Regions from separate parts of the Rugamonas sp. GW822-FHT03B10 genome, predicted to be linked through region 1. Evidence: predicted binding sites of a transcription regulator. Region 1 holds the regulator's gene; the other holds the start of a gene.
What was found. Region 1 encodes sigma-54, which starts transcription at its own class of promoters, with help from an activator protein. Its sites were predicted from a motif close to TGGCANGNAANCTGCTTT; they were not measured.

Region 1 (15,856 bases):
CCGCGCCGCCCCCGGCGTGGACGAGGCGGTGCTGGCGCTGACCGTGGACGCCTGGTCGAGCACGGGCCGCAGCCATGCCTACCTGGTGGCCGACAGCGTGGCGCCGCTGCGCACGCGGCACGGCCTGCGCGTGATCCCCGACCGCAGCGCGGGCGAAACGGCGGGGCTGGACGAGGTGCTGGACTTGTCCCCCGCCACGCCGCCGGGCAAGGCCGTCGACCAGGCGCTGGCGGACATCGCCAGGCGCTACGGCCACGCCAATGCCTACGGCGTGGCGCTGCTGCTCGAATACCCCGGCTATCGCGATTGAACGGCGGCGCCAACTCTGGGATGATGGCGCCATCGCCCATCACGGAGCCCAGCGCGCCCGCCATGCCAGTCCAGCCCACCTGCCGCGTCGTCGTCCTCGCCCACGCGCACATGAACCTGCTCGACCTGACCGGCCCCGTGCAGGCGCTGGCCACGGCCAGCCGCCGCTGCTCCGGCAACGGCCCGCCGCTGTACGAGATCATCGTCGCCTCGGCCGAAGGCGGCCTGGTGACGACCAGCGCCGGCCTGCAGGTGATGACGGCGCCGCTGTCGGCGCTGGACGGCGTGGCGATCGACACCATCATCGCGCCCGGCGGCTGCCAGGGCCAGGAATACTTTTCGCCGCCACCGCTGATCGCCTGGGTGCGCGCACGCGCGCCCACGGTGCGGCGCCTGTGCTCCGTGTGCACGGGCGCCTTCCTGCTGGCCGCCGCCGGCCAACTGGACGGGCGGCGCGTGACGACGCACTGGGAATGGGTGGAACGGCTGGCCGCGCTGCATCCGGCCGTGCGGATCGACGCCGACCGCATCTACATCCAGGATGGATCGCTGTGGACCTCGGCCGGCGTCACGGCCGGCATCGACCTGACGCTGGCGCTGATCGAGGAGGACTACGGCCACAAGGTGGCGATGGAGACGGCGCGCCAGCTGGTGGTGTTCATGAAACGGGCCGGCGGCCAGTCGCAGTTCAGCACCCCGCTGGCGGCGCAGGCGCAGCAAGGCGAACGCCTCGCCGAACTGCATGCGTGGATGGCGGACAACCTGGGCGCCGACCTGCGGGTGGAACGGCTGGCCGAGCGGGCCGGCATGGCGCCGCGCACCTTCGCCCGTAGCTATGCGGCGAAGCTGGGCCGCACCCCGGCCACGACGGTCGCCTCGATGCGTATCGAAGCGGCGTGCCGGCTGCTGGAGGAGACCGACCAGCCGCTGAAGCGGATCGCCGCCGCCACCGGCCACGGCGACGAGCAGAACCTGCGCCGCGTGTTCCAGCGGCGGCTGGCGCTGAGCCCCAGCCAGTACCGCCAGCGCCACGCAGCGCAAACAGCGCGCGCCAGCGCGGGTGCCGGTGCCGGTGCCGGTGCCGGTGCTGATGCCGGCGGCGTTAACGCAAATGGCGCAGCGGGTGGGCGTAGTCGGGCCACACGGGCGTGAAGAAGCGCGCCACCATCTGTGGCGTCACGTCGGCCAGCGCGGCAGGTTTCCACTGGGGCGCGTTGTCCTTGTCGATCACCAGCGCGCGCACGCCTTCTAGCACTTCGCCATCCTCGAAATTGTGGCGCACCAGCGTGCGCTCCATGCGCAGGCAGTCGGCCACGTCCAGCGTGGCGCCGCGCTTGAGCAGTTCGTGGGTGACGGCCATCATCAACGGCGAACGGGTCTGCATGGCCGCCAGCGCCTTCTGCGCGAACGGATCGGCGTCCTGCGCCAGCGAGGCCATGATGGCGGCCACGGTGGGCGCGCTGAAATGACGGTCGATCAGCGCGCGCTGCGTGTGCAGCACGGCCTCGCCCGCGTCGGCGCGGAACGGCGCCGCGAAGGCCGCAATGGCGTCGCGCAGCTGCGCGCCCGGCGTGGCCTCGATCAAGGCCGCCAGCGCCGCCATCTGCGCCGCCGGCACGAAGTGGTCGGCCAGGTTCACGTACAGCGCGTCGGCCGCGCCGATGGTGAGGCCGGTCAGGCCCAGGTAGTTGCCCAGCTGCCCCGGTGCGCGCGACAGGAAATAGCTGCCGCCCACGTCCGGGAACAGGCCGATGTTCACTTCCGGCATGGCCATCTTCGTGCGCTCGGTGACGATGCGCACGCGGCAATCGGGGCCGCCCTGGGCCACGCCCATGCCGCCGCCCATCACCACGCCGTCCATCAGCGCGATGTAGGGTTTGGGATAGTGGTGGATCAGGTGGTTGAGCGCGTATTCCTCGGTGAAGAAATCCTCGAGCAGCGCGCTGCCGCCCTGCGGGCCGGCGCGGCCCACGTCGTAGAAGAAGCGGATGTCGCCGCCGGCGCAGAACGCCTTCTCGCTGGTGCTGCGGATGACCACCGCGTCCACCTGCGCGTCGTCGCGCCAGGCCAGCAGCGCCGCCGCCAGGTCGCGCACCATGGCCAGCGACAGCGAGTTAAGCGCCTTGGGGCGGTCGAGGGTGATGAAGCCGGTACGGTTGCTGACGCTGGTCTGGACAAATTCGCTCATGGCTGGAATGCTGAGAATGATCGGACTTGTATTCTAAACGGCTTCCGGTTTGGCGCGCGGCTGGCGCAGTGGCTTTGTGCTCGTCGGCACTAGACTAGTTTTTCAGCGATCAGCAGGCTGCGCAAACGGCGCGCGTTCTCCACCTGGGTTGGGTTGTCCGGCGAGATGATGGCAGTATCGAGCGAAATCAGGGTTCCGCCGTCGGGCGTTTGATCAAAAATCAAATCACGAAGAGCAGCACTGTTACGAAGGGCTGCGGCGCGCGGATCGCGCAAGTAGGTCAACCACCCGACGTAAGGTAGTCTCTCATCGGTAATTGCATCAGAGAACGAGTGTTGAGTAATCAAGCCCTCCATCGGCGCCCATAAGGCAACTGTTTTACACAACAGATTCTTCAAGAATTGATAGTCGTATAACTCGCGATGAAAAGCTCGCTCATCAACAATGGCGGGAAAAGAAACCGTGACGGCGTTTGGTGTTCGACATTTGTAACTGCCGGCATGAATGCTAACCCCAACCCCTCCCGCAGACGCGGGCATCCCGGTGTTATATCGCATCGAATATCCAAAAATGCCGGTTGATAGCCACGACGGGGTTCCATCCGGGTTCGCCAACTCATACAAGTTTTCCTTGCTGCCAGCGTGGCGATAGATCAGTTCTTCCAGATTGCTTAATCCAGACGATATCTCGATCGCTGAGTTTGGTCGGTCTCCGACCCAGCTCAACGATTGAAAGATTGGATGAATGCGCCCCAGCTCTAAAAGAAATGCTTGTGAAGCATCTGCGTACTGGCGCAAAGTCAACGATCTTTCAAACCAGTAAATTCCCAAATAAAAGTAATTCATCCAAGATCCGTTCTATCGATTTGGTGTCAACACAAGCTCAATTTCCTCTAAACGCTCATCCGCAAATACCCTACCGATGGCGACCTGTGCTTCCTTAGTGCTGACATGCCACTCAATTGGAATGCCTCCAGATGCATTGACTTGATTCCGCGCCTGTTTGAGCAAGTCTTCCTGCCAAAATTCTGTATCTTGTGGTGGATACCCTCTCCAATCCTTCGCGTCAATCAAGACCTTGCGCTCTGCATCGTATCCGTCAAAGCTGACTTTGCCCGATGGTACTCCGGCGCAGGGCACATCATATTCAATTCCGCGCCGCACGCCCGTGATTTGTTCTTGATATGCCTCACCACCCGTGCGTTTTGGCGACAACTGCCATGTCCCGGGGCCGCCTTCGGACTTGCCAACGATTTGCGCGGCCTCACGTAACACCTGGCCCGTCGCTTCGGCCGGGCGAGGCGCTTTCGCTGTTGAACGCGGCCGGGCCGGTGCCGGCTGCCCGGCCGATGGGGCCGGAAGCGCCCCATTGCCCGCGCCCTTGCCCCGCTCCTGCAGCAGCGGATGATTGCTCAGCCTATCTGCGTTCTGCTCCAGCCAGCCCGCCATTTTCGGCCCCAGGCGCGCGCTTTGCCGCACTTCCGTCAGCAGCGCCGGCAATTTTTCCTTGCCCCTGCCGAGGTAGGCGACGATGCCCGCCAGCAGCGCGATGGCCAGCAATTCATGGCCACGCGCGAACGCATGCGATGCCTGGTAAGTGCTGGCCCACGGGTAATCGACGCCGTAGCCCGGTCCATCGGCGGAATAGGGATTGAGGTCGGGCATCTTGCCCCACGCCAGCCGGAAGCCATCCTCGTAATCGCGGGCGACGCGTGGCAGGCTGTCGGCCAAGTAGCCAAGCACCGACTTCAGGCCGAAAAATCCGAGCAGCATGTTGCCGCCCTGCGCGCCCAGCATGGCGCCCGCCGAGGCGCCCGGCAGCACGCCGATGCCAAATGCGAGCACACCCAGCCCGCCGCCTATCATGCCCCCAACGAGCGCACCACAGCCGACGTACAAGGCGACGTCATGGATGATTTCCCGCAAGACCGGCCAGACGTCGGCCAGGGCGATGCCGCCCAGCTTGGCCCGCAATTCGCGCAAGGCGATCGCTTCGGATGCGCCTAGCGCTTCACGCACGCGCTGCGCGCGCACGCCCAGGCCAAACTGCCCCTGCCGGTGCCACAGTTCGTCATTCGATTGGTGATGGAAGTCGGCGCGGCGGCGCGCGATGATGGCCTCGTCCAGGCGGTCATTGTGCCGCCGCAGGCTGGCGTAATACGCGTTGCGGTCAAATGGGAAGCTGCTCATGGGAAGCGGGCTGTGCGTTCACGTCCGCACAGCATGCGCCCCCATCAATCAGCGGTGTTGAGACGGCACAAACGGCGCCGCCGCCGTCCATCTCCGTCGGCGCGGCGGGGCCGCGCAGGCAGCGCTCAGCGCCGCTCGAGCATCTCGAACATGCCCATCCCGGCCACCATGGCGCCCACGAACAGCAAGACCTTGCTGCCGCCCGTGGTGAGCGAGGCCAGCGCGGGGCCGGGGCAGAAGCCGGCCAGGCCCCAGCCGGCGCCGAAGATCAAGGCGCCCAGAACGAGGCGGCGGTCGATCACCTTGGTGCCGGGCAGGCTCATGGCCACGCCCAGCAGCGTCTTCGGATGTGTGCCGGCGTAGCGGAACGCCAGCATGCCGACGGCGATGGCGCCGGCCATCACGAGGCCCAGCGACGGGTCCCAGTTGCCGCCCAGGTCGAGAAAGCCCAGCACCTTGGCCGGGTTGGTCATGCCGGAGATAATCAGGCCGATGCCGAAGATCAGGCCGGACAACAATGCGATAGCGATGGTCATACTTTTCCCCTTAACCGAACACGTGGCGCGCAATAAACACGGTGACGAAACCGGCCGCCATGAAGGCGCCGGTGGCCACCATCGAGCGCGGCGACAGGCGCGACAGACCGCACACGCCGTGGCCGCTGGTGCAGCCCGAACCGTAGCGGGTGCCGAAGCCCACCAGCAGACCGGCCGCGATCAGCGTGCCGCTGCCGGCGTCGATCTGCACGGCGGGCAGGCCCGCCACCAGGCTGTAGGCCAGCGGCGCGGCCACCAGCCCGCCCACGAACGCGAGGCGCCAGCCGATGTCGCCCGCGCGCGGGCGCAGCAGCCCGCCAGCGATGCCGGCGATGCCGGCGATGCGGCCGTTGAACAGCAGCAGCAGGGCCGCCGACAGCCCGATCAGCGCGCCGCCGATCAGCGCGCCCCACGGCGTGAAGAGATTCCAGGCGATAGTCATAATGTGGCTCCTTGGCCGTCGTCATTGCAAAACTGCTGGTACAGCACCTGCAGCACCGCCAGCGCCGCCGGGCTGGCTATCCGGTAAAAAATCTGCTTGCCTTCGCGCCGCGTGCTCACCAGCTCCTCCTGGCGCAGCACCGTCAGCTGCTGCGACAGCGTGGGCTGGCGTATGCCGGTCAACTCCTCCAGCATGCCGACGCTGTATTCGTCCTGCGTCATCTGGCACAGCAGCAGCAGCCGGTCCGGGTTGGCCAGCGCCTTGAGCAGGCCGCTGGCCTGACCGGCCTTGGCCCGCAAATGATCGATATCGATGGTCGCATCGTCCATGCGTCCTCCCTTGCGATTGGTTACAGCGAACATTATACCTAAATATATATTATGTGCGCATAAAATTTCAAGTGGCCGTTTGAACAGGCGAGACGACGTGGTCGACATCCGCGGCAAGAAGGTGGGCGTGATCGGCGGCGGCGGCAACATCGCCATGGCGCTGTTCGCCGGCTGCGTGGCGCGCAGCGCGCCGCCCGGAGGCAATACGGTTTATACCGTTTATATTGTTTTATCGTATCGGCCCGCCGGCGCGGGGCGCAAAAAAGGGCGCCAGATGCGCCCTTTGTTTGGTGTGCCGGGGACCGTCTTATGCGGTGGCGGCGGGTTCGAAGGTGTCCGGCAGATGCTTGATGGCGTCGTGGCCGTGTTCCTGAACTTTGGCTTTGTATTTCATGACCTGGCGATCGAGCTTGTCGATCAGGGTGTCGATGGCGGCGTACAGGTCCTGCGACAGGCTCTCCACGTACACGGTCTTGCCCGACATGCGCAAATTGATTTCGGCCTTCTGGCGCTTCTCTTTCTCGGTGAGGTTATCTACGGTCAGGATGACAGCAATATCAATCACTTGATCGAAGTGGCGTTTGACGCGCTCCAGCTTGTTCTGCACGTATTCGCGGATCGCTGGGGTCACTTCGAGATGATGTCCACTGATGGTGAGATTCATACACACTCCTAAAGATGATGTCGCTGGCGGTTAGTGCCGCGCCCATTGCGGCCGGGCGCGCAGGAACCAGATAACTACAAAGATTTACGGAGACTGACTGGCGGGATCTTCAACGCTTCGCGATATTTGGCAACAGTCCGTCGCGCAATCACCATGCCTTGTTCTCCCAGCATGTCCGCAATCTTACTGTCGGATAAAGGATTTTTAGGGTCTTCTGCTCCTGTCAATTGCACGATCAGTGCCCGTATCGCCGTCGAGGAGGCTTCTCCCCCCGCTTCCGTGGCGACATGGCTACCGAAGAAATATTTCAACTCAAACATGCCATGCGGGGTCAGCATATATTTTTGAGTTGTTACCCGAGAAATAGTGCTCTCGTGTAGTCCCAGTGTATCAGCTATTTCGCGCAACACAAGGGGCCTCATGGCGACCGCGCCATGCGAGAAGAAATTCTTTTGCCGCTCCACGATCGCCTGCGCCACGCGCAGGATGGTGTCGAAGCGCTGGCGCATGTTCTTGATCAGCCACTTGGCCTCCTGCAGCTGGGCCCCCATGGCGCCCTCGCCCTTGCCCTGCTTGAGCAGGTTGGCGTACATGGCGTTCACGCGCAGGCGCGGCATCACGTCGTTGTTCAGGCTCACCTGCCAGCCGTTGCGGGCCTTCTTGACGATCACGTCCGGCACCACGTAGTCCGACACGTCCGACGCGAACGCGGCGCCCGGATGCGGATTGCACTGGCGGATCACGGCCTGGGCCTCGCGCAGGTCCTCCTCGTCGCACTGCAGGGCCTTCTTCAACTTGTTGAAGTCGCGCTGGGCGAACCAGGCCAGGTGCTGCTCGACGATGGTCAGCGCCATGCGCCGCGTCACCAGCGGCACGTGCGGCATGCGCTTGATCTGCAGCGCCAGGCATTCGGACGCGTTGCGCGCGCCCACGCCCACGGGGTCGAAACTTTGCAGCAGGGTCAAGGCGGTGTGCAGTTCCTCGGGCTCGATCGCCAGCTCCTCGGGCAGGCGCGCCAGGATCTCCTCCAGCGGCTCCTCCAGGTAGCCGTTCTCGTCGAGCGCGTCGATGATGATCTCCACCAGCGCCCGGTCGCGCGTCTCCAGCACCGTCACCCGCATCTGCTCCATCAGGTGCTCGCGCAGCGTGCAGTGGTTGGCCTCGAGCTGGGGCCGGGCGTCCTCGTCGTCGGAGGTCTTGGCGCGGCCGGCCTCGCCCCAGTCCATCTCGCCCTCGGGCGCGCCGTCGCCGTCGCCGCCCTCGTACGGTTCGGCCTCGGCCGGCGCGGCGGCGTCCTGCTGCTGGCCGGGCGGACCTTCGGGCGCCGCCTCGGCCGGCGCGCTCTGCTGGCTGATGGCGCCGTCGGCCAGCAGCCGCACCGAGTGGTCGAGCGGATCGTCGAGCCGCTCCAGCAGCGGATTATCGGTCAACAACTGTTCCAGTTCCTGGTGCAACTCCAGGGTGGACAATTGCAGCAGACGGATCGATTGCTGCAGTTGCGGGGTGAGCGCGAGGTGCTGCGAAGTGCGCAGTTGCAATGACTGTTTCATGGCTTGACTTACATACCTTACATACGGAAGTGTTCACCCAGATACACGCGACGCACCGACTCGTTGGCGATGATGTCGTCCGGCCGGCCTGACGCCAGTACCGTGCCCTGGTTGATGATATACGCGCGGTCGCAGATGCCCAGCGTTTCGCGCACATTGTGATCGGTGATCAACACGCCGATGCCGCGTTCCTTGAGGAAGCGCACGATGCGCTGGATCTCAATCACGGCGATCGGGTCGACCCCGGCGAAGGGTTCATCGAGCAGCACGAAGCGGGGGTTGGTGGCCAGTGCGCGCGCGATCTCGACCCGGCGCCGCTCGCCCCCGGACAGGGACAGCGCCGGATTGTCGCGCAGTTTCTCGATTTGCAGGTCGGCCAGCAGGGTATTGAGCCGTTCATCAATTTGCGCCTTGGATAAAGGCTTGCCGTTCACTTGCTGGATCTCCAGCACGGCGCGGATGTTCTCCTCCACCGTCAGCTTGCGGAACACCGACGCCTCCTGCGGCAGGTAGGACAGGCCCATCACGGCGCGCCGGTGGATCGGCAGCGACGAGATGTCGACGCCGGAGATGTCGATCGTGCCCGCGTCCGACGGCACCAGGCCGACGATCATGTAGAACGAGGTGGTCTTGCCGGCGCCGTTCGGCCCCAGCAGGCCCACCACTTCGCCGCACTCGACCTGCAGCGACACGTCGTGCACCACCTGGCGCTTGCCGTAGCTCTTTTGCAGACCGCGCACGATCAGGGTACTGCCGCAGCGTTGGGTCTCCATCGTCATTTCCCCGCCGGCGGCACGGACGCGGCCGGGGCCGCGCCCTTGTTGGACGGCTGGATCACCATGGTGCCGCGGCCGGCGCCGGGCTTGCTCTCGCCGCTGGCCGTGTTCTTGACGGCGAAGAATTCCTTGCGGCTGTCGTAGGAGATGAACTCGCCGCGCACCTCGTCGCTCGGCTTGCCCGCCTCCAGGCGCCGGATCTGGGCGTTCGAGAACAGCTTGACCAGTTCCGTCTTGCCGTCGTACTCGATGCGGTCGGCCTGGCCCTCGACCCACTGGTCGCCCTCGCCGTCGCGCTTCTGGCGGAACGTGGCGGGGGTGCCGGGGGTGCTGGTCATGGTCACGTACTGGTAGCCCTCAGGGTCTTCCTTCATCACGGCCTTGGGCGACTTCATCTGCAGGGTGCCGCGCGTGAGGATCACGTTGCCGATGGCGGTCTTGGTCTGCTTGACGTCGTCCACCTCGAGCTGGTCGAACTTGATTTCGGTGGGCTTGCTGGAGTCCGCCTTTTCCGCGTGGGCCAGCCCGGCCGCCGCCCACAACAGGGCGGCCGACAGGATAAATTTGTTCATTGCGAGTCCGTTCTATGTCAATGCGCCGCCCGCGGCGGCACGTGGATCTGGCCACGGCCGCCCAGCTGGATCTGGCGCGTGGCGTTGTCGGCCTTCATGCCGGTGCCGCTGGCGCTGGAGGCGCCCAGTTGCAGGGTGACCGGCTGGTCCGTTTCCATTTTCTCGTCGTCCGGGTACAGCGTCAGCGCGGACGTGTTCATCCGCATGGCCTGGCTGGTGGCCGTGGCCGGACGGTCGACCCGCACGTCGCCGCTTAGTTTGACGCGGCTGTTGTCCTGGTCCACGCGCGCCCGCTCGGCGCGCACGTTCATCGGCGGCTGGTCGCCCGACAGGCTGTGCACGGTCGGGCGCTCGACGTCGGACGAATCGTCGGCCGGGTGGTGGGTCAGCTTGTCGCCGGCGATGATGTAGCTGGGCTGGCCCGCCTGGTCCAGGCGCACGAAGCTGAAGCGCTCGATGATGTAATCGGGCTCGTTGCGGTGGCTGTCGGCCTCGGCCTGGCGGCCCGCCTGGTTGACCACCTGCACCAGCCAGAACGTGCCGAGCGCGAACGCCACCCCGAACAGCATGATCAGGGTCATGCGCCAGCGGTATGCCGTTTTCTTGTGCATGATGCCGCCTCAGACCAGGAACTGGGCCATGATCTTGTCGTAGTTGCCCTGCGCCCGCAGCAGGAATTCGCACACTTCGCGCACGGCGCCACGGCCGCCGGCCGCCTCCGTCACGTGGTGCGCGCGGCCGGTCACGTCGGCGCGGCCATTGGGCACGGCCACCGCGAAACCGACCCGGGTCAGGATCGGCAGGTCGACCACGTCGTCGCCGATGAAGCCCACCTGGTCGGCCGTCAAGCCCGTCTTCTCGAGCAGCGCGTTGAACGGGGTCAGCTTGTCGTGCCCGCCCTGGTGCAGGAAGGCGATGCCGAGGTCGGCCGCGCGCTTGACCACCTGCGGCGACACGCGCGCGCTGATGATGGCCGTCTGCACGCCCGACTCCTGCAGCAGCTTGATGCCGAGGCCGTCGTGCACGTTGAAGGTCTTCAGGGCCTCGCCGTCGGCGCCGTAGTGCAGGCTGCCGTCGGTCAGCACGCCGTCCACGTCGAAGATCATCAGTTTGACCTTGGCGGCGCGGGCCACGTTCTCCAGTTTGTAGGCTTCCTTCATCAGATCACCTTGGCGCGGGTCAGGTCGTGGATGTGCAGCGCGCCCACCAGCTTGCCCTGCTCGTCCACCACCAGCATCTGGTTGATGCGGAACTGCTCCATCACGGCCACCGCGTCCACCGCCAGCTTCTCGGCCGTGATGGTGCGCGGGTTCGGATGCATGACGTCGCGGATCACGACCCGGGTGAAGTCCTGCACCTTCTCGATCATGCGGCGCAGGTCGCCGTCCGTGAACACGCCGATCGGGCGCTCGTCGGCGTCGACGATGGCCGTCATGCCCATGCCCTTCTGGGTGATCTCCAGCAGCGCGTCGGTCAGCTTGACGTCGGCCGTCACGCGCGGCACGTCGGCGCCGCTGCGCATCACGTCGCGCACGTGGGTCAGCAGGCGCCGGCCCAGCGCGCCGCCCGGATGCGAGCGGGCGAAATCCTCCTCCTTGAAGCCGCGCAGGTCCAGCAGCGCCACGGCCAGCGCGTCGCCCAGCGCCAGCGTGACGGTGGTCGACGCCGTGGGGGCCAGGTTCAGCGGGCACGCCTCCTTGGCCACCGACACGTCCAGGTGCACGTCGGCCAGTTGCGCCAGGCTGGAGCCGGGTTTGCCCGTCATCGAGATCAGGGCGCTGCCCATGCGCTTGACGACGGGCAGGATGGCCATCAGTTCCGAGCTTTCGCCCGAGTAGGAGATGGCGATGAAGGCGTCGTCGGCCGTCACCATGCCCAGGTCGCCGTGGGCGGCCTCGGCCGGGTGCACGAACAGGGCCGGCGTGCCGGTCGAGGCCAGCGTGGCGGCGATCTTGCGCGCGATGTGGCCGGACTTGCCGATGCCGGACACGACGACCCTGCCCTTGCAGTTGAGCAGCAGCGACACCGCGCGGCCCACGCTGTCGTCCGTGGCCAGGCGCGCGTGCAGGGCGGCGATGGCGTCGCCTTCGATCTGCAGCGTCGCGCGGGCCAGTTCCAGCGCCCGGCTGGCGGTGGCGGGGTCAATTCGATCAAAAGCTTTCAGCATTGTTTTTTCATGGGTTACACTCATGCCGAAAGTATAGCCGAATTGGGTAAGCAAAAAACTTGCCAGTGGTAACAAAGGCTGACAAACAACGGAATCCCCTACCCATGATACGGAATTAAATGTTCTCATCCCTGGAACTGACTCTCTTGCTGCTGGGCGCGGCCGTGCTCGGCGTGGTCGCGTTTCGGATGATGCACATGCCCCCCATGCTCGGCTATCTGGCCGTGGGCATCCTGATCGGCCCGCACGCGCTGGGACTGGCAGAGCAGAACGAGGCCAGCCAGACGCTGGCCGAGTTCGGCGTCGTGTTCCTGATGTTCTCGATCGGGCTGGAATTCTCGACCGCCAAGCTGATGGCCATGCGCAATATCGTGTTCGGACTCGGCATGGCGCAGGTGGGGCTGACCATCGCGCTGGCCATGGGATTCGGCTGGGCCATCGGCCACGTGCTGCCGGCCAGCCTGCACCTGGGCTGGCAGGGCGCGCTGGCGCTGGGCGCGACGATGGCCATGTCGTCCACCGCCATCGTCTCGAAGATGCTGACCGAGCGGCTGGAGCTGGAGAGCGCCCATGGCCGCAAGATCATCGGCATCCTGCTGTTCCAGGATCTGGCCGTGGTGCCGCTGCTGATCCTGCTCCCGTCGCTGACCGAGCAGCCCGACCGCCTGCTCGAGACGCTGGGCTGGGCCGCGGTGAAGGCGGTGGTCGTGCTGGCGCTGCTGCTGCTGCTGGGCCAGAAGCTGATGCGCGGCTGGTTCACCATCGTCGTCAAGCGGCGCTCGCAGGAACTGTTCATGCTCAACCTGCTGCTGGTGACGCTGGGCGCGGCCTGGATCACGGAGCGGGCCGGCCTGTCGCTGGCGCTGGGCGCGTTCGTGGCCGGCATGCTGATCTCGGAGACCGAATACAAGCACCAGGTGGAGGAGGACATCAAGCCGTTCCGCGACGTGCTGCTGGGGCTGTTCTTCATCACCATCGGCATGCTGCTCAACGTGCGCCTGGTGCTCGAGAACTGGTGGCTGGTGCTGCTGTTGCTGGTGGGCCCGGTGCTGCTCAAGTTCGCGCTGATCGCCGGGCTGGCCAAGCTGTATGGATCCACCGACGGCGTGGCCCTGCGCACCGGCCTGGCGCTGGCCCAGGCCGGCGAATTCGGCTTCGTGCTGCTGAACCTGGCCGGCGAAAGCCATTTGCTGGCGCCCGACGTGATGCAGGTGGTGCTGGCGTCGATGGTGCTGTCGATGCTGGCCGCGCCGTTCATCATCGCCAAGTCGGACCAGATCGTGATGAAGGTGTCGAGCAATGAATGGATGATGCAGTCGCTGGCGCTGACCAAGATCGCCAGCCGCACCATGTCGACCCAGAAGCACGTGCTGCTGGCCGGCTTCGGGCGCAGCGGCCAGAGCCTGGCCACGCTGCTGGGCGAGGAGAAGATCGCCTACCACGCGCTGGACCTGGACCCGGAGCGGGTGCAGGAGGCGCAGACGGCCGGCGCCAACGTGTCCTACGGCGACGCGGCCCGGCGCGAGAGCCTGGTGGCGGCCGGCATCTACCGCGCCAGCGCCGTCGTCATCACCTACGCCAGCACGCCGTCGGCGCTCAAGGTGCTGCACCTGGTGCACGAGCTGGCGCCCACCCTGCCCGTGATCGTGCGCGCCCACGACGACACCGACCTGGACCGGCTGAAGGCGGCCGGCGCCACCGAGGTGGTGCCGGAACTGATGGAGGGCAGCCTGATGCTGGCCTCGCACGCGCTGGTGATGCTGGGCGTGCCGCTGCGGCGCGTGGTGCACCGGGTGCAGACGGCGCGCGAGGAACGCTACGCCTCGCTGCGCGGCTACTTCCACGGCGCCAGCGACAGCGGCGAGGAGGCCGACCTGGTGCGCCTGCATTCGGTCACGCTGGGCGAAGGGGCGGCCGCCATCGGCAAGTCGCTGGGCGAGCTCCATCTGGAGGACACGGGCGCCGAGGTGGCCAGCATCCGGCGCGGCATGGGCCGGCTGGACGTGGAACCGCAGACCATCCTGGCACCCGACGACGTGGTGGTGGTGCGCGGCGCGGCGGACGCCGTGACCCGGGCGGAGAACCGTTTGCTGCGCTGAGCGGCGCGGCGCTTGCCGCGCCTACGCCGGCAGGTGCCGGATCACACGGTTGCGCCCGGCCGCCTTGGCCTGGTACAGGGCGCCGTCCGCGCGCGCGAGCAGGTCGCGCGCCACCAGCTCCGGCTCGCCCGCTGCCTGCCCGGGATCGAGACAGGCCACGCCGATCGACACGGTGACGGACAGGCGCACCTCCTGCGTCAGGCTGATCAGGGTGCCGGCGATGCTGGCGCGGATGCGCTCGGCCACGAAGGCTGCGCTGTCGAGCTCGGCGTCGATCAGCAGCACCACGAATTCCTCGCCGCCGAAACGGGCCAGCGCGTCCGACAGGCGCAGCTCGTCCTTGATGCGGCCCGCGACCTCGCGCAGCACGTCGTCGCCGCCCTGGTGGCCGACGGTGTCGTTGACGCGCTTGAAGTGGTCGATGTCGATGAACATCAGCGAGATCGGGTAGCGCTGGCGCCGCGCGCGCGCGATCTCCTCCAGCAGCCGCCGGTCCAGGTAGCGCCGGTTGTAGACGCCCGTCAGCGAATCGGTCAGGCCGATGTACTTGAGCATCTCGTTGCTGATCACGTTCTCCAGGCAGATGGCGATGATCGAGGCCATGTGCTCGATGAAGTCGGTGCCCAGGCTGGGCGTGAAGCGGGTCGGGTCCACGCTGCCCAGGTTGAGGCAGCCGATGATGCGCTTGTTGCGCATCAGCGGCACCAGCGCCACGCTTTGCAGGGCGGCCGGCGCGTTGGGGAACGGCAGCGCGTGGCGCACCGGATCGTACATGCCCAGCAGCGGCTTGGGCGCCGGCGTGGCGGCGTTGCGCCGGCCCAGGTCGAAGCCCAGCTCGTCGACCTGCTCGACGAAGATCAGCTCGGGGAAATCGGCGAACACCACGTCCAGCTTGCCCATCACGGTGCGGATGTCGGCATCCTCGTCGATCAGCGTCAGCGTCACGCTTTCGAGCTCGGAGATCGCGGGCAGGTTGCGGAAGATGGTGCCCACCAGTTCGGGGAAGGTGGCGGCGCCCACGATGTCGAGGTCGAACGCCTGGTGGCGGCACATGATGGCGTGGTTGCGCTCGGCCTGCTCCAGCAGATAGGCCATGCGCGCGCGCAGCGCCTGGTTCTCCGCCGCCAGCTCGCTGGCCCGCGTGGCCGGATCAGCGTGGGACGGCATCGCGCCGGTGACAGTGTGCGTCATAAAAACCAACCCTTACTCGATAGCGACTACGTCCGGTGACCATGCCGGATCGTTGCGAATATACTCATCCAGCAAGTTACAACATTACGCCAAGAAAGGGAGGTTGGAAATGCTAAAAAGTAAATTCAGTTACAAAAACGCCAATTCGACATCGACTTCCTGGCCCAGCCGTATGCGCTGGCCGGCGCCGGCCACGACGATGGCGTTCATGCCGAAGCAGATCGCGCCGTCGAGCTCGGGCTTGGCGCGGTAGCTGCGCAGCAGGTCCACCGGGTCGGGGCCGATCTCGGCCGTGTCCTGGTCCACGGACGGGATCGGGCAGCGCGAGCACGGCTTGACGGGCCGCAGCTCCGCCTCGCCCAGCCGGTAGGCGGCCGCGTAGTCCTCCTCGAACGCTTCAAGGCCGGCGATGACGAGGTTGGGACGGAAGCGGTTCATGGGCACGGCGTCACGGCCGGCCGCCACCAGGCGCGCGTTGAGGTCGTCGAGCGAGGCGGCGCCGGCCACCAGCACCGGGTAGGCGTCCGAGAACAGCGTGGTGGCGGCCACGCCCCGGGTCCATTTCTCGCTGACCTTGCGCAGCGCGTCCGCGTGGAAGCGCACCAGGCGGCACGGCACGCCGATGGCGTTGCTGAACCAGGCGGCCGTCAGCGCGTCGCAGTCGTAGGCCAGCACGCTGTCGTCCCACACCTGCACGGTGCGCGCGACGGCGTCGTCGGGATGGGGCAGGCCCAGCGGAATCTCCAGCCGCAGCATGCCGGGCGCGCGCAGCTCCAGCGTGTCGCCCTTCAGGCGCGGCACGATCAGGGCCATGCGCGGATGCTCGCGCTGGGTCATGAAGCGC
Region 2 (15,856 bases), on a different contig from region 1:
GCTGTCGGAACCGCATGGCGCGTCGGCGGCGTCCCAACCCAGCCGCGCCGCCGGCAACGCGCGCCGCCTGTCCGGCCTGCGCTACCTGCGCACCGGCGATCCGCAGCTGGAACTGGTGATCGAAAAGGTGAGCAAGGTACTGGGGCGCGACATCCCCATCATGATCATGGGCGAGACGGGCACCGGCAAGGAATTGCTGGCCCAGGCCATCCACAACGATTCGCCGCGCGCCATGAGCCCATTCGTGGCCGTGAACTGCGCGTCGATCCCGGAAACGCTGATCGAATCCGAACTGTTCGGCTATGAGGACGGCGCGTTCACCGGCGCGCGCAAGAAGGGCGCGGCCGGCAAAATCCTGCAGGCGAACGGCGGCACGCTGTTCCTCGACGAGATCGGCGACATGCCCTTCAGCCTGCAGGCCCGCCTGCTGCGCGTGCTGCAGGAACGGATGGTGACGCCGCTCGGCAGCGACAAATCCATCCCCGTCAACGTGGAGCTGATCTGCGCCACCAACCACAACCTGCGCGAACGCATGGCGCAAGGCTTGTTCCGCGAGGATCTGTATTACCGCCTCAACGGCCTGGTGGTCAAACTGCCGCCGCTGCGCGAACGCACGGACCTGGAGACGGTGGTCAAGAAGATCCTGGCGGCGGAATCGGAAAATGGCGGCTATGAGGTCTCGCCTGAGATCCTGCAACTGTTCCGGCGCCACAAATGGCCCGGCAACTTCCGCCAGCTCACCAACCTGCTGCGCACCGCCATCGTGATGGCCGGCGACGAACAGGAAATCGGCCTGCGCCACATGCCGGACGACTTCCTCGACGATATCGAGCAGACCCAGGCCATGGACACCCAGGCGACGACGGCGCAGATGATCGCCACCGGCGCCAACCTGGAGGAGATGGAGCAATCGGTGATTCTGCGCTCGCTGGAGGCGAACGGCGGCAATGTGTCCGCCACGGCGCGCGCGTTGGGCGTGTCGCGCAACACCATCTACCGCAAGGTGCCCAACCTGAAGTAGCGGCGCCGTTACGCCGGCGGCGGGAAGTTGGGCGTCTGCCAGCCGCGGCCCTGCTTGTCGATGGTCATCAGATCCACGCCGGGCAACTGTGCGGCCAGCGCGGCAGCCCTCGCCCGCCCCATCACCATGAACGCGGTGGACAGACCGTCCGCCAGCATGGCGTTGGGCGCGAGCACGCTGACGCTGGCCAGTTCCGCCGGCGAATCGCCGAGCGCCGGATCGAAGATGTGATGGTGGACGAAGTCCGGCGTGAATGTGGTCTCGTAATCGCCGGACGTGGCCACGCCGCAGCCTTCGATGTACAGCGTAGTGGCCAGCGCATCGGCATCGCGCGGCGCGCGGATGCCGAGCGTCCACGGTTGCTGGTGCTGCTTGCGCCCGCGCGCGACGAATTCCCCCGTGTCCAGCAACGCGTGCTGGATGCCCCGCGCCTGCAGCGCCGCCAGCGCGCAGTCGGCCGCGTAGCCCTGGGCGACGCCATTGAGCGTGATCGCCATGCCAGGCCGCGCCAGCCGCACGGCGTCGCGATCGAATTCCAGCTCCCGCCAGCCGACCAGCGCGCGCGCCTCCCGCCGGGCCGCCTCGGTGGGCAACGCGCCGCGCGCGGCCGCCTCGCTGAAGGCGCGCCACAACGGCTGGACGGTGATATCGAACGCCCCGTCACTGAGCCTGGACAGTTCGCGCGCCTGCGTGAGCACGGCCAGCAGCTGCGCATCGGGTTGCGCCAGCACCCCATCGCGATTGAGCTGGTACACCTGGCTGGCCGGATGGTAGATGCTCATCAGCCGGTCGACCCGCTGCGCCGCATGCAAGGCCTCATCGATGGCCTGCCGCGCCAGTCGCTCGTCCGCGTGCAGCACCGAGATGGAGATGGTGGTGCCAAACGCCAGCGCCGCGCCGCTATGCAGCGGCTGGTCAGAACACAGGGCCAGGCCGCTGGCGCCCGCCAGCACACCCATCGAGGCACATAAAAAGGTACGGCGTTTCATCACTGGCCTCCTGCCATCGGCATGATGGGAATGGTGCGGCGTCGTTTGACTTCCATGATCCGCGGCGCGCACTTCTCGTCGCTCTCGTAGATCACCACGCAGTCCATGCACTGGAAGCATTCCGCGTAGTCGATGTCACCGGCCGGTTTGATGGCCTGGTAATCGCAACTGTGGCGGCAGGTCTGGCATGGCTTGCCGCATTCGCTGCGCCGCGCGATCCACGACAACAGACGGAACCTGCCCAGCAGCGCCAGCCCGGCGCCGAATGGACACAGGTAACGGCAAAAGAATTTATACACGAACGCGCTCGCCGCCAGCAGCGCCACGGCATACACGACGAACGCCCACGAGCGGTCGAAGGCCAGCGTGATCGACGTCTTGAACGGCTCCAGCTCCACCAGCCGGTCGGTCCACGCGCCGGCGAACAGGGTGCTGGCGAGGATCAGCGCCAGCAGCCCATATTTGAGGAGCTTGAGGCGCGCATCCGTCGCGCTGCGCAGGCGGTACTGCGGGATGCCGAACTTCTGCGCGGCCTTGCCGACGAATTCCTGCATCGCGCCGAACGGACATAGCCAGCCGCAGAAGGTGCCGCGTCCCCACACCAGCAGCGACATGAACACGAAGCCCCACAACACCACCGTCATCGGATCGAACAGCATGAACTCAAGGCTGCGATGGGCCAGCAACGCCTGCAGCACCCCCGTGATGTTCACGATCGACAGCTGCCCTTGGGCGTAGTAGCCGATGAATGCGATGGTGAACACCAGGTAGCCGCGCCGGAACCAGGCGAAGCGCGCGCCCTCGGCGGTGAGCCGCTTCTGCCGGCTGAGTGCCAGCGCCAGCACCGCCAGCCCGGCCGCCAGCACCAGCAGGTCGACGGCGCGGCCGCGCCAGATGGCCCGCCACGATTTATCGTCCCCCTCGGGCGCGACATAGAACCGCTCCGGCAGCCGGTACTCGATGTCGAAGCTGCGGGTGATGCGCTCCGGGTACACGATGCCCTTGTTGCGGGTGATGGGCAGCGAAAAGTGGAACACGCCAGCCGGGTCCAGTCCGGCCTGCGCGATCACGCGGAACGCGGTCACCGTGTAGCCGGGCAGCTGCTCGCGCGCCACCGCCAGGTCCAGGTCCAGGTCGCGCATGTCGATCGGCAGCTGATCCTGCTTCAACAGCAGGCGCTCGGACAGGCTGCCGCGCACGAAGTCGTCGCCCGTCACGCTGTAGCGCCCGGTCGACATCACGAGGATGGCGTGGTCGCCCTCCTCCAGACGGCCCTTCAGTTTGCGCCAGCCACGCTCCGTCAGCAGGTTGCGTCCCACGGACGGCACCGATACGCAGGCCACGTACAGGTCGATGAACAGGTCGTCGGGCCGCGCCAGCGCTTCCGGGTCCAGTCCCGCGCCGTCGCCGCCGACGAACAGCCGTTCGACATCGCGGTTGCGCAGGCGCAGATGCTGCACCAGCCCATCGGACTGCATGCGCTGCAAATCCATCGATTCGAACAGATCCGGCTTCACCCGCGCGATCTGGTCCGGGTCGCGCCCCTGCGCGAAGCCCAGCTTCTTGCGCGACACTTTGAGCGCCGCCGCCAGCACGCTCTGGTTGATGATGCGCACCGAGGCCGTGGCCTTCGACACGCCGTCGATGTAGGCGTGCGCGGCGTCCGGATGGCGCTCGCGCTTGCTGTTGGTCTCGATGCTGATGTTCTGCTTGAGCGACAAGCCCTTGTACTGTTTGACGAACTGGATCAGCGGGCCCTCGCCCAACCCGTCCAGGAATACCGGCTCGTGCTGCGACAGCACGGCCACGTCGAGGAATCCGCCGCGCGGGTCGATCGCCACCAGCAGATTGGGCGGCACTCCCGCGAAGCCCGGCACCGGGGCCAGGTCGACCGATTCGAACACATAGGCGACCAGCTCCGTGGCCGTCGCGTTCTGCTTGAAGATGGGCCAGACGGGCAAGTCCGCGTCACGCTCGCCCACCATCAGCGGCGCCGGGAAGCGGCGCTCCAGCTCCGCCTTGTCCAGCACGCCGGCGCGCACCGGCGCCGCCGCCAGCAGCATGGCCGCGAACATGGCCATGAGAACGGGCAGCAGCAGCGCACGCGATATCGAATTCAAAACACGCATGGTGGTCGTCTCGTCCCCTGTCGCGGCGCGGCCAGCCGCACCGCGCCGCGATCAGTGAGGCGCTATCAGAAGAAGATGATGCCGCCCACGGAGACGCCATTCATCTTCGCCTCGCCGCCGTTAAAGCCCTTGGAGCGGGTCTGGCCCACTTCGCCCACCAGCGAGATCGCGCTGGTCAGCGAGTAGTACATGCCGGCGGTCAGGTTGGCGTTCGACTTCAGGCCACCGGTGCCGATGGTGTTGTCGTCGTTCTTGCTGATGCCGTAGCCCAGGCCCAGCTTGAGCTTCTCGGTTGGCTTGTAGGTGGCCTGCACGAAGTAGTTCTTCGCTTTGACGTCGCCCTGGTCGCCGTCCGACAGCACGCCCAGGCCTTTACCGCCCTGGAAGTTGGCCAGCAGGCCGGCGGCGCCAGCCTGGTACGACAGGCCAAGTTCCACGGCCGACATGGTGAAGTCGTTCACGCCCGGCGTGACGGACGAGAACTTCTGCGACTTGGCGCCCAGCCAGCCCTTGAAGCCGTCGGCCGCGTAGGTCACCTGCGCCTGCACCTGCGGGCTGTTCTTGGCCGAGTAGGTGGAGGCGGCGACGACAGGGGTGTCGGACACGGGGCTCACCAGCGCCGCGTCGAAGCCCAGGCCGGAGGTCGACTTCGGCGCGCTGTAGGCGATCTGGCCGTAGTAGCCCACGTAGCTGTAGCCGGCGCCGATGTGGCCCAGCGTGACGCGGCCGCGCTGGGTGGCCTGCACCGGCGCGCCCGAGCCGATCAGCGTCATGTCGCCGAAGATGGCGCCGGCGCCGAAGATGCCGTTGTCGCGGCCCAGCTTGACGGTGCCCATCTCGGCGTTGCCGAAGGTGAAGTAGGCCTGACGCACGTCCACGCCGCTGTTGGCGGCGATGGCGCTGTCGGTGGCCGTGGCGTTGTAGATGCCGATCAGCGCTTTGACGTCGTAATCGCCCTGGCGCGACGAAGCCGACGTCACCAGGCCGTTCGGCAGCAGGCCGTTGCCGATGGTGGTGCGATTGGACTCGCCGCCGCAACCGAGGCCTTTGCCGGCCAGCGCCAGCCCGCCCACGGCGTCACCGGAGCACGACACCTGCGTGTAATAGGCATTGACGATGCCGCCGACATTGACCGTCCAGTCGCCGGCCTTGATGTCCACCGCCTGTGCCGATTGAGTACCTGCAGCTGCCAGCGCGCCCAGCAAGAAAATCTTCTTCATCACTTTCTCCATATTGTTCTAGGTTTGGTCAGACACATCACGTTTGATGTAAGCGTGTAATGGCAATTTGCGTGCCTGTCGCATCACAGAGGGGGAAACGGCGCGATCGCCGTGCGCGCTGTGCTGTATCGGATCAGCGTGCGCGCCCACTGTCCTAAATTTGATCGCCACGCGGGCTGCGGATGGCGCCGCACAAAAAAAAACTGACGGCCGAAGCCGTCAGTAAAAAGAAGCGTTCAAGCGCCTAGGGGAGACTAACCGCGCATGTTAAGAACGCTGCCGACGTAAATCATTTGGCTGGCAGTTTGAACACCCACACCGAACCGCCCTGCTCCAGGAAGTTGACCTTCTTGGCCACTTCGCCGCCCCACAGCGGCACCGCGCCACCCCAGCCCGACACCACGGCCACGTACTGGACGCCGCCGTCCTGCCACGTCACAGGAGGCGCGACCACGCCGGAGCCGGTCTGGAACTTCCACAGTTCCTTGCCGTTCTTGGCGTCGACCGCCTTCAGGTAACCTTCAGGCGTGCCGTAGAACACCAGGCCGCCGGCGGTGGTCATCACACCGCCCCACAACGGCGCCGAGTTCTTGTCCTCCCAGACGATCTTGCCCGTCTTCGGATCGATCGCGCGCATCGCGCCGATGTAGTCCTCGTTCAGCGGACGGATGGTGAAGCCCGCGCCCAGGTAGGCGCCGCCCTTCTTGTAGCTGACCGGCTCATTCCAGATGTCCATGCCCCACTCGTTGGCCGGCACGTAGAACAGCTTGGTCTGCGGGTTGTACGCCATCGGCATCTGGTTCTTCGCGCCCAGGAAGGCCGGCGCTGAGAACACGGTGCTGCCCTTCTTGCCCGCCTCGCCCTGGGTCGGATCGCCGGGACGGTTCTCCTTCACGAAGTTCGGACGGCCCGTCTTGAGGTCGATGCCGGTGGCCCAGGTGATCTTCTTCACGAACGGGAAGGCGTTCTGCAGCTTGCCGTTGTTGGCGTCGATCACGTAGAAGAAGCCGTTGCGGTCGGCCTTGCCGCCGTAACGCTTGCCGTCCATGTCGAAGGTGACGAACTCGTTGGCGCCGTCGAAGTCCCACGAATCGTTAGGCGTGTTCTGGTAGGCCCACTTGATCTGGCCCGTCTTCGGATCGATCGCCACGGTGGACGACGAGTACAGGTTGTCGCCGGGACGCAGGTGGCTGTTCCATGGCGCCGGATTGCCGGTGCCGAAGTAGGCCAGCTTGGTCGACGGGTCGTAGGTGCCGCCCATCCAGGTCGAGGCGCCGCCCGTCTTCCACAGTTCGCCCGGCCAGGTCTTGTTGAGCGTGCCCGACACGCCGTTCGCGATCGCGTTGCCGTCCTTGTCGTACTTGTAGCCCATGTGGCCTTCGACCGTCGGACGGGTCCACAGCAGCTCGCCCGTCATCGGGTTGCGCGCCTCGACCCGGCCCACGATGCCGAACTCGCCGCCCGACACGCCCGTCAACAGTACGCCGTCGGCGATCAACGGCGCTGCCGTCATCGAGTAGCCGGCCGCGTAGTCGTCGACCTTCTCCTTCCACACCACCTTGCCCGTGTCCTGGTCCAGGGCCACCAGCTGCGCGTCCAGCGTGCCGAAGATGACCAGGTTGCCGTACAGGGCGGCGCCGCGGTTGACCACGTCGCAGCATGGCATGATGGCGTCCGGCAGGCGGTGCTCATATTTCCACAGCTTGGCGCCCGTCTTCAGGTCGATGGCGAAAATGCGCGAGTACGAGGCGGTGATGAACATCTTGCCCTTGTAGATCACGGGCTGCGATTCCTGGCCGCGCTGCTTCTCGCCGCCGAACGAGAACGACCATGCCGGCGTCAGCTTGTCGACGTTCTTGGTGTTGATTTGCGTGAGTGGGGAAAAACGCTGGCCTTCCGAACCCATGCCGAACGACAGCACGCTGTCGGTGGCCTTGCTGGCATCGTTGAGCATGGCCGTGGTGACGTTGGCGCCGTGCGCCATCGTCAGGATGCTCATGCCGACCAGCGATGCGATAATTTTTTTCTGCACAATCTTCTCCTCTGTTCCCGTTTTTCGAAATTAGCTACTGTGTTTTACTGCGTGCTGCTCCGCGCTGTTGAGCACCGCAAGCTCCTCGTCCGTGAACAGGCGCGAGCGGGTCAGGAAGCGCTTCCCGGTACCGTTATCGAGCGAGAACATGCCGCCGTTCCCGTCCACAACATCGATGATCAACTGCGTGTGCTGCCAGTACTCGAACTGCTCCAGTCCCATGTAAAACGGCGTGCCATCCAGGTTGCCGAGATAGACGTCCGTGTCGCTGAGATTGAAGTCCCCGGCGCCGTAGCACATCGGCGCGCTGCCGTCGCAACAACCGCCGGACTGGAAGAACATCAGCGGTCCGTGCTGGCGGCGCAATCCCGCCAAAAAATCCAGTGCCGCCGCGGTGGCGGTGACGCGGGCGATGGCATTGTTCATGGGCTTCCTTTCGCAATCCCGGCGCCGCGCGCGGCGCCGGGACTTCATCAAGCACTCAAAGGCTGGTTCAAAACGCCCGTGGCGAGGCGTGGCGACGAAGACAGTGCACCTGCACGGCGAGGCGCCACAACGAAGCCACGGGCTTTTTGAAACGGCCGATTAGAAGAAACCGAGCGCGTTCGGGCTGTAGCTGACCAGCAGGTTCTTGGTCTGCTGGTAGTGGTCCAGCATCATCTTGTGGTTTTCGCGGCCGATGCCCGACTGCTTGTAGCCACCGAACGCGGCGTGGGCCGGGTACAGGTGGTAGCAGTTGGTCCACACCCGGCCAGCCTGGATGGCGCGGCCGACGCGGAAGGCGCGCGAACCGTCGCGGGTCCACAGGCCGGCGCCCAGGCCGTACAGCGTGTCGTTGGCGATGGCCAGCGCGTCCGCCTCATCCTTGAAGGTGGTCACCGACACCACCGGGCCAAAGATCTCTTCCTGGAAGATGCGCATCTTGTTGTTGCCCTTGAAGACGGTCGGACGCACGTAGAAGCCGCCTTCCAGATCGCCCGCCTGGGCGCTGCGCGAACCGCCGGCCAGCAGCTCGGCGCCTTCCTGTTTGCCGATGTCCATGTACGACAGGATCTTCTCCAGCTGCTCCAGCGACGCCTGGGCGCCGATCATGGTCGAGGCGTCGAGCGGGTTGCCCTGCTTGATGGCGGCCACGCGGGCCAGCGCGCGCTCGATGAACTTCTCGTAGATCGATTCCTGGATCAGCACGCGCGATGGGCAGGTGCACACCTCGCCCTGGTTCAGCGCGAACATGGCGAAACCTTCCAGGCACTTGTCGAAGAACGCGTCGTCCGCGTCCATCACGTCCTCGAAGAAGATGTTGGGCGACTTGCCGCCCAGTTCCAGCGTGACGGGGATCAGGTTCTGCGCGGCGTATTGCATGATCAGGCGGCCGGTGCCGGTTTCGCCGGTGAAGGCGATCTTGGCGATGCGCTTGCTCGATGCCAGCGGCTTGCCGGCTTCCAGGCCGAAGCCGTTGACCACGTTCAGCACGCCCGGCGGCAGCAGGTCGCCGATCACTTCCAGCAGCACCATGATCGAGGCCGGGGTTTGCTCGGCCGGTTTCAGCACCACGCAGTTGCCGGCGGCCAGCGCTGGCGCCAGCTTCCACACGGCCATCAGGATCGGGAAGTTCCAGGGGATGATCTGGCCGACGACGCCCAGCGGCTCATGGAAGTGGTAGGCGTAGGTTTCGGAGTCGATCTGGGCGACCGAGCCTTCCTGGGCGCGGATGCAGCCGGCGAAGTAGCGGAAGTGGTCGATCGCCAGCGGGATGTCGGCGGCCATGGTTTCGCGGATCGGCTTGCCGTTGTCGATGGTCTCGGCGGTGGCGATCAGCTTCAGGTTCGCCTCCATGCGGTCGGCGATGCGGTTCAGGATGTTGGCGCGTTCGGCCGGCGAGGTCTTGCCCCATGCGGCCTTGGCGGCGTGGGCGGCGTCCAGCGCCAGCTCCACGTCCGCTTCGGTCGAGCGGGCGATTTCGCAGAACACCTGGCCCGTGATCGGCGTGATGTTGCCGAAGTATTGTCCGTTGACCGGCGCGACGAATTTGCCGCCGATGTAGTTGTCGTAGCGTGCTTTGAATGGGTTAGCGACGCCAAGTTTGCTGATATCCGCGAGATTCATGTCATCCTCTTTCTGCTGTGGTTATGGGACCGTTCCGTGACGGCGTTGGTAAGGCACATGCTCCTAGTCGCAAACAACGTGCCAGCACCCGCAAGCGCCCCCGCTCCGGGGCCGCGCCACAGTGGGCGCGGGGCATGACGGGGGCACTTGCGGCCCGATCCGGCGCCGGCGCCGCCCTGTCACACCTGTTCCGGTTTGGAACAGGTGTGACACAGCGCCTGTGCTGCCAGCGGACCGCTAGCGGATCACCACGCCCCATGGCAGCTGGCCGACGGCGATGTCGGCCCGCTTGGCGGCGCTGGCCGTGTCGATCACGGACACGCTGTTGGAGCGGCCATTGGCCACGTACAGCGTGGCGCCATCGGCCGTCAGCGCCATGTTCCACGGCCGCTTGCCCACGGCGATGGTGTGGCTCACGGTGTTGGTGGCCGTGTCGATCACCATCACGCTGCCATCGATGCCGTTGGAGACGTAGACGTGGGCCCCGTCCGGACTGACGGCGATGCCGTTCGAGTTCTTGCCGGCCGCGACCTGCGCCACCGCCTTGCGCTCGGCCATGTCGATCACATAGACCGTGTTGACCAGTTCGCAGGCCACGTAGGCCAGGCGGCCGTCGGGCGAGAAGCCCATGCCGCGCGGACGCCGGCCCACCGCCACCGTGCCCACCTCGCGCCGGGCCGCCACGTCGATCACGTCGACCTGTTCCGCCTCCTCCGCGCTCACCAGCAGCCAGCGGCCGTCCGGGCTGAACACGGCATGCTCGGGGTTCTTGCCTTGCACCTTGATATCGGCGAGCACCTTGCCATCGGCCGCGCCGATCAGCGTCACGCTGTTGCTCTCCTCGACGGCCACCGCCACCAGCGTGCCGTCGGCGGAGGCGTTCACCCCTTCGGGCGACTTGCCCAGCGCGATGGTGCGCACAGTGGCGCCGCTGGCCGTGTCGATCACCAGCAGAGCGTTGCTGACGGCGTCCGTCACGTACAGCTGGCGCCCGGCCGGATCGGCGGCGATGCCGCGCGGGCGCTTGCCGGCGGCGATCTCGCGCACCACCGTGCCGCTGGCGACGTCGATCACGCTGACGCTGGAGGACTTCTCGTTCGGCACGTAGGCAAACGGCGCCGCATGCACCTGCGCGCACAGCAGCGACAGGGCGAATAAAGTGGAGGTTTTCACGGTACGGCCTTTCATGGGATGTGGATCGGTCGCGCGCGATCGCGCGCGTGCGCGATCCATCATGCAATCGGCGTGCCACGGCGCGTGACGCGCCGTCGCGGCATGGCAGGCAAATTGCTTACATCAACGATCAGACTTGCTGGCGCAGCGCGCCTGGAGCAGGCGTGAACCGTCAACCCGACCCGAATGGAGACCACAACATGAAACACCCAGCCTTCCGACTCAACGCCGTCGCCGCGCTATTCGCGGCCGGCAGCGCCCTGGCGCCGCAGGCGTTCGCCGCCGCCGACGCGGCCCCCGAGGCGCCCGCCGGCGCCGCCCCCGACGTGGTGGTGATCAGCGGCAGCCGGGCCGGCCATACCAGCTACGAACTGCCGGCGGCGCTCGACGTGGTCGACACGGCGCGCCTGCACGACAGCCAGGCCCGCGTCAACGCGTCCGAGGCGCTGGTGGCCGTGCCCGGCCTGGTGGTGCAAAACCGTCAAAATTACGCGCAAGACCTGCAGATCTCGTCGCGCGGCTTCGGCGCCCGTTCCGCCTTCGGCGTGCGCGGCGTGCACCTGGTGACGGACGGCATCCCGGCCAGCATGCCGGACGGCCAGGGCCAGGCCGCCACCTTCAACCTCGACATGGCCGACCACATCGAAGTGCTGCGCGGCCCGTTCTCCGCCCTGTACGGCAACCACTCGGGCGGCGTGATCCAGCTTGTCACCCGCGACGGCGAAGGTGCGCCATCGGTCGAGATGAACCTGACCGGCGGCAGCTACGGCACGCGCAAGGCGGACCTGAACGCGCAAGGCAAATCGGGCGGCATCGGCTACGTGCTCGACGCCTCGCGTTTCGACACGGACGGCTACCGCGCCCACAGCGCCGCCCGGCGCGACCAGGCCTACGCCAAGCTGACGCTGGCCCCCATGGCCGGGGCCAAACTGAGCATCGTCGCCAACGGGCTGCGCCAGGACGACACCCAGGATCCGCTGGGCGTGACCTGGGCCACCTTCCAGCGCGACCCGCGCGCCGGCGAGATCGACAGCACCGATCCCCTGTCGCCCAAACGCACACTGGCCGACCGCTACAACACCCGCAAGAGCATCCACCACGAGCAGGTCGGCGCCGTGTGGGAACAGGCGTTCGGCGACGACCGCCTGCGCGCCTCCGTCTACGGCGGCAACCGCGACGTGATCCAGTACCAGGCGTTCTCCAAAGCCTTCCAGGCGCCGGCCAGCCATTCCGGCGGCGTGGTGGACTTCGAGCGCAATTTCCATGGCACGGACCTCAACTGGCTGCACGTGAACCAGCTGGCCGGCGGCAAACTCAGCACCACCTTCGGCCTCGAGTACGGCCACTCCAGCGACGCCCGCCAGGGCTTCGAGAACTTCATCGGCACCCAGTTCGGCGTGCAAGGCAAACTGCGGCGCGACGAGGACGACATCGTCTCCAACCTCGATCCCTATCTGCAGGCCGAATGGCAGTCCGGCCCGTGGCTGGCGACGGCGGGCCTGCGCCACAGCCGCGTGAAGATCGAGGTGGACGACCACTTCCTCAGCAACGGCAACGACAGCGGCAACCTGACCTTCAGCCACACCACGCCGGTACTGGGTCTGCTGTACCAGGTGACGCCACGGCTGAACGTGTACGGCAGCGCCGCGCGCGGCTTCGAGACACCGACCCTCAATGAGCTGTTCTACTCTGGCACGGGGGCCGGCTTCAACTTCAATCTGAAGGCGGCCAACAGCACCCACCTGGAGGCCGGCATCAAGGCCCAGCCGCTGGCAGACACCCGCGTCAACGCCGCCGTGTTCCAGGTCCGCACCAGCGACGAGCTGGTGGTCGACAGCTCGGTCGGCGGCCGCACCAGCTACCGCAACGGCGGCAGCACTCTGCGCCAGGGCGCCGAACTGTCGCTCGATTCCAGCTGGCGCTACGGCCTGAGCACGCGTCTGGCGCTGACCACGCTGCGCGCCGTCTACGACCAGGCCTTCGGCACCGTCCAGCAGGGCAGCCGCCTGCCGGGCGTACCGAACGCGAACATGTACATGGAACTGGCGTGGGCCGACCGCAGCGGCCATCTGGGCGCCGCGCTGGAAGGCGTGGCCAGTGGCCGCATCTACGCGGAAGACGCGAACGCCGAAAAACCGGCACCCGGCTATGGCATCCTGAATGCGCGCATCACGGCCAAGCAGGAATGGAAGGGCTGGACCTTCAAGCAGTTCCTGCGCGTGAACAACCTGCTCGACAGAGACTACGTGGGATCGGTGATCGTGGGTGACACCAACAAGCGCTATTACGAAGCCGCACCGGGGCGCAACTGGCTGATGGGCGCCAGCGCGCGGTACGGGTTCTGACAGCGCTCAGAAGTGATAGCGCAACCCGGCCACCACAGAACGTGGTGCGCCGGGCGCGACGAAACTGACCGGCGCCGCCTGCACCGCGCCATCCAGCGGCTGCAGCAGGCGGCCATTCGGGAACATGTCCTGCGCCACGGCGCCAAAGGTTTCATAGCGGCGGTTGGTCGCGTTGTTGATGCGCGCGTACAACTCCCAGCGCTGGGTGGGGTGATAGTTCATGTGCAGGCCGAACAGGGCATAGCCATGCACGCGCAAGTCGGCGGCCTGCGGCGCCTGTCCGGCCTGGGTATCGGCGATCAAGCCATCCTCATTTCCCTGCGCGATCAGGTCCGACGTGGCCGCCAGTTCAGCGCCCAGCGTCAGCGCTGGCGTGGCGCGCCAATCCACACCCAGCTTGAGCGTATGCCGGGGCAATCCAGCGATGCGCGTGCCGGCCGCCACCCGCACATTGCGCGCGCCCGTGAACAGCGTGCCGTCGGCGTCGTACACGGCGTGCAGATAGCTGTAGCTCAGGCGCCCCGTCAGGTCGCCCCATGCTCCGCTTGCGCTCAGGTCCGCGCCCTGGTGGAGCGTGCGCTTGAAGTTGGAGAAGTAGCCCTGCTGGGTGGTGCCGGCGCTGCGGAACAGGATGTCGTCCTGGTTGACCGTGCGGTAGAGGGACAACGTGGCACTGGCGTGATGGCCGGCCTGCCAGCGCGCGCCCGCTTCGATGGTGCGCGATACCACCTGCTTCAGGTAGGGATCCGATTGCAGGCCGACCGGCAGCCGGCACGGCAGCGCGGGATCGGCGCACCCCAGTTCGATCACGGTCGGCACGCGCGTGCTCTGCGACCAGTTGGCCAGCAACGACAGGCCGCCGCCCACGTCATGCGCGACGCCGATGGCTGGATTGAGCTTCTGGTAATTGAACGCTTCCGGCGCTTGCGCGCTGCCGGCGTTGACCAGGGTGTTGGCCACGCGCGCGCGGTTGTAGCGGGCGGAGAGCGTCACGTGCGTGTCGTTCGTCACGCTCCATGTGTCCGAACCGTACAGGCCCACGGTGCGCGCGCTGCCGGACACGGACGACGTGGGCTCGCGCTCGGCGGCCGGATCGGCCTGCACGCCCCGATCCGGGGTGAAGAAGGCATCCTGCGCGAACTGGGCGAAGCTGACGCTGCTGCGGTCGAAGGTCACGCCGGCCAGCAGCTTGTGCGCCGCAATGTCGCGGCTCAGGTTAAGGCTCGCACCCTGGCTGTTCTGGCGCGTGCTGGTGGTGTTGAATGAAGCCGGATGCAGCGACGCGGCGGCGCTGCGGTCGTAGCCGCAGGTGTCCGGATTGGCGGCGCCGCCATCGGCCAGAAAGCCGGCGCCGCAATCGGCAACATAGTCGCCATAAGCCTCGCCGATGTCGCCGTTGACGGTGTCGCGCCGGCTGTTGCGCACATAGGCATTGCCCGCCAGCTCCCCCGCCTCGCCCAGATCGTGGATCACGCTGAACACGGCCTGGTGCAGGCGGTTGCGCGTCTCGTCGGCGTAGGTGTAGATGGCGCGGCGGTTGGTTTCGTACAAGCCCTGGCCGGTGTCGTCGCCGCGGTAGCTGGGCAGCAGGCCATTGCCAACCAGGCTGCTGCTGCCCCCCAACAAGGCGAGGTTCCACTCGTTGGCGCCGCTGGTGCCGCCCAGTTTGAGGTAAAGATTACCGAGCCGGCCATTCGAATGCTCGCGCCAGCCACGGTCGTTGAACAGCGTGGTGGCCAGGAAGGCATGCCACGGCTGATCGCCGCTATAGCCGTAGGCGAGATCGGTGCGCCGTTGGCCATTGCTGCCGTCCGAAACGCTGACGTCCAGTCCGGGATGGGTCTTGCCCGATTTGCTGTTGAGCGCAAGCGCGCCACCCAGCGAATTAAGGCCGTACAAGGGGTTGGAGCCGGGCGCCAGCAGCACGCTGCCGATGGCCGCTTCCGGCACCATGTCCCAATTGACGACGTCACCGAACGGCTCGTTCACCCGCACCCCGTCCAGGTAGACGGAAATGCCCTGCGAACTGCCCAGCACCGGCGAGGCGCGGAAGCCGCGAAACGTCACATCGTTCTGAAACGGACTGCCGGAGATTTCATTGACTCCCACGCCGGTCAGCGTGCGGGCCATGAACTCGCTCAGATTCTCGCCGGCCGACGGCCGCATGTCGCGCGAGGACGCCGTCTGCACGGCATAGGGCAGCAGGTTGCGGTCTATCCCAAGGCCGGGCACCGGCGCGACGCCGACCACATCGATCGACCGCAGCGCCAGCACCGGCCCCGTCGCCAGCTCCGGCAAGGCCTGCTGTTCCAACGGCGTGCTCTGCTCCGCGCTGGCGGCGGTCGCCAGCAGTGCCAGCGCAACGGCTGTCGCCAGCCGTGTGCGCTGCGGCGCCGGGTTCACGGCTGCACCAGATGCACGCCGTATTTGGCAAAGATGGCCTGCAACTCGCCGCTGCTGCGCAAGTCGTTCATGGCCGACTGCAGCAGCTTGGCCACTTCCACATCATCCTTGCGCACGGCCATGCCGACCGCCCAGCCGGCGCGCGGCAGGCGCTGGAAACTGGCTTCCTCGAGCGGGAACGCGGGATCGCCCTTGAGCGACGCCTCGATCTCCGAGCGATTGGCCAGCACGGCGTCGATCTTGCCCGCCTTGAGCTGTTCCAGCGCCTGTGCCGCTGTGTCGAAAATGCGCACGTTGTCACGGAAACGACCATTGCCCTCACCAAGCATCACCATGCCCGCGATCGACACCTTCTCAACGCCGATGGTTTTACCATTCAACGAATCGAGGCCGTTGTAGGCGGGGATGCTCTTGGCATTACGGACCAGACGCACCGAT

Region 2: AC1RQG_RS27360 (beta-propeller fold lactonase family protein) is a predicted target of sigma-54. The motif match lies at 10,731-10,748, and genes of this name have one in related genera.

What each region holds. Positions count from the first base shown of each region.
Region 1 is NZ_JBXANP010000001.1:493,316-509,171, reverse strand. Features, by position in the region: gene AC1RQG_RS02335 (DJ-1/PfpI family protein) at 1-310, shown strand, start outside; gene AC1RQG_RS02330 (GlxA family transcriptional regulator) at 373-1,461, shown strand; gene AC1RQG_RS02325 (enoyl-CoA hydratase/isomerase family protein) at 1,412-2,497, opposite strand; gene AC1RQG_RS02320 (Imm52 family immunity protein) at 2,587-3,342, opposite strand; gene AC1RQG_RS02315 (DUF6861 domain-containing protein) at 3,355-4,686, opposite strand; gene AC1RQG_RS02310 (DUF6691 family protein) at 4,812-5,222, opposite strand; gene AC1RQG_RS02305 (YeeE/YedE family protein) at 5,233-5,664, opposite strand; gene AC1RQG_RS02300 (metalloregulator ArsR/SmtB family transcription factor) at 5,661-5,993, opposite strand; gene hpf (ribosome hibernation-promoting factor, HPF/YfiA family) at 6,301-6,657, opposite strand; gene AC1RQG_RS02290 (RNA polymerase factor sigma-54) at 6,732-8,207, opposite strand; gene lptB (LPS export ABC transporter ATP-binding protein) at 8,225-8,980, opposite strand; gene lptA (lipopolysaccharide transport periplasmic protein LptA) at 8,983-9,555, opposite strand; gene lptC (LPS export ABC transporter periplasmic protein LptC) at 9,573-10,166, opposite strand; gene AC1RQG_RS02270 (KdsC family phosphatase) at 10,176-10,715, opposite strand; gene AC1RQG_RS02265 (KpsF/GutQ family sugar-phosphate isomerase) at 10,715-11,722, opposite strand; gene AC1RQG_RS02260 (monovalent cation:proton antiporter family protein) at 11,842-13,821, shown strand; gene AC1RQG_RS02255 (GGDEF domain-containing protein) at 13,843-15,012, opposite strand; gene AC1RQG_RS02250 (MOSC domain-containing protein) at 15,142-15,856, opposite strand, start outside.
Region 2 is NZ_JBXANP010000038.1:1,230-17,085, reverse strand. Features, by position in the region: gene AC1RQG_RS27395 (sigma-54-dependent Fis family transcriptional regulator) at 1-1,021, shown strand, start outside; gene AC1RQG_RS27390 (FAD:protein FMN transferase) at 1,030-2,010, opposite strand; gene AC1RQG_RS27385 (4Fe-4S binding protein) at 2,010-4,139, opposite strand; gene AC1RQG_RS27380 (porin) at 4,205-5,359, opposite strand; gene AC1RQG_RS27375 (PQQ-dependent methanol/ethanol family dehydrogenase) at 5,649-7,343, opposite strand; gene AC1RQG_RS27370 (DUF779 domain-containing protein) at 7,422-7,817, opposite strand; gene adh (aldehyde dehydrogenase) at 7,977-9,497, opposite strand; gene AC1RQG_RS27360 (beta-propeller fold lactonase family protein) at 9,735-10,670, opposite strand; gene AC1RQG_RS27355 (TonB-dependent receptor family protein) at 10,871-13,015, shown strand; gene AC1RQG_RS27350 (TonB-dependent receptor) at 13,022-15,418, opposite strand; gene AC1RQG_RS27345 (substrate-binding periplasmic protein) at 15,415-15,856, opposite strand, start outside.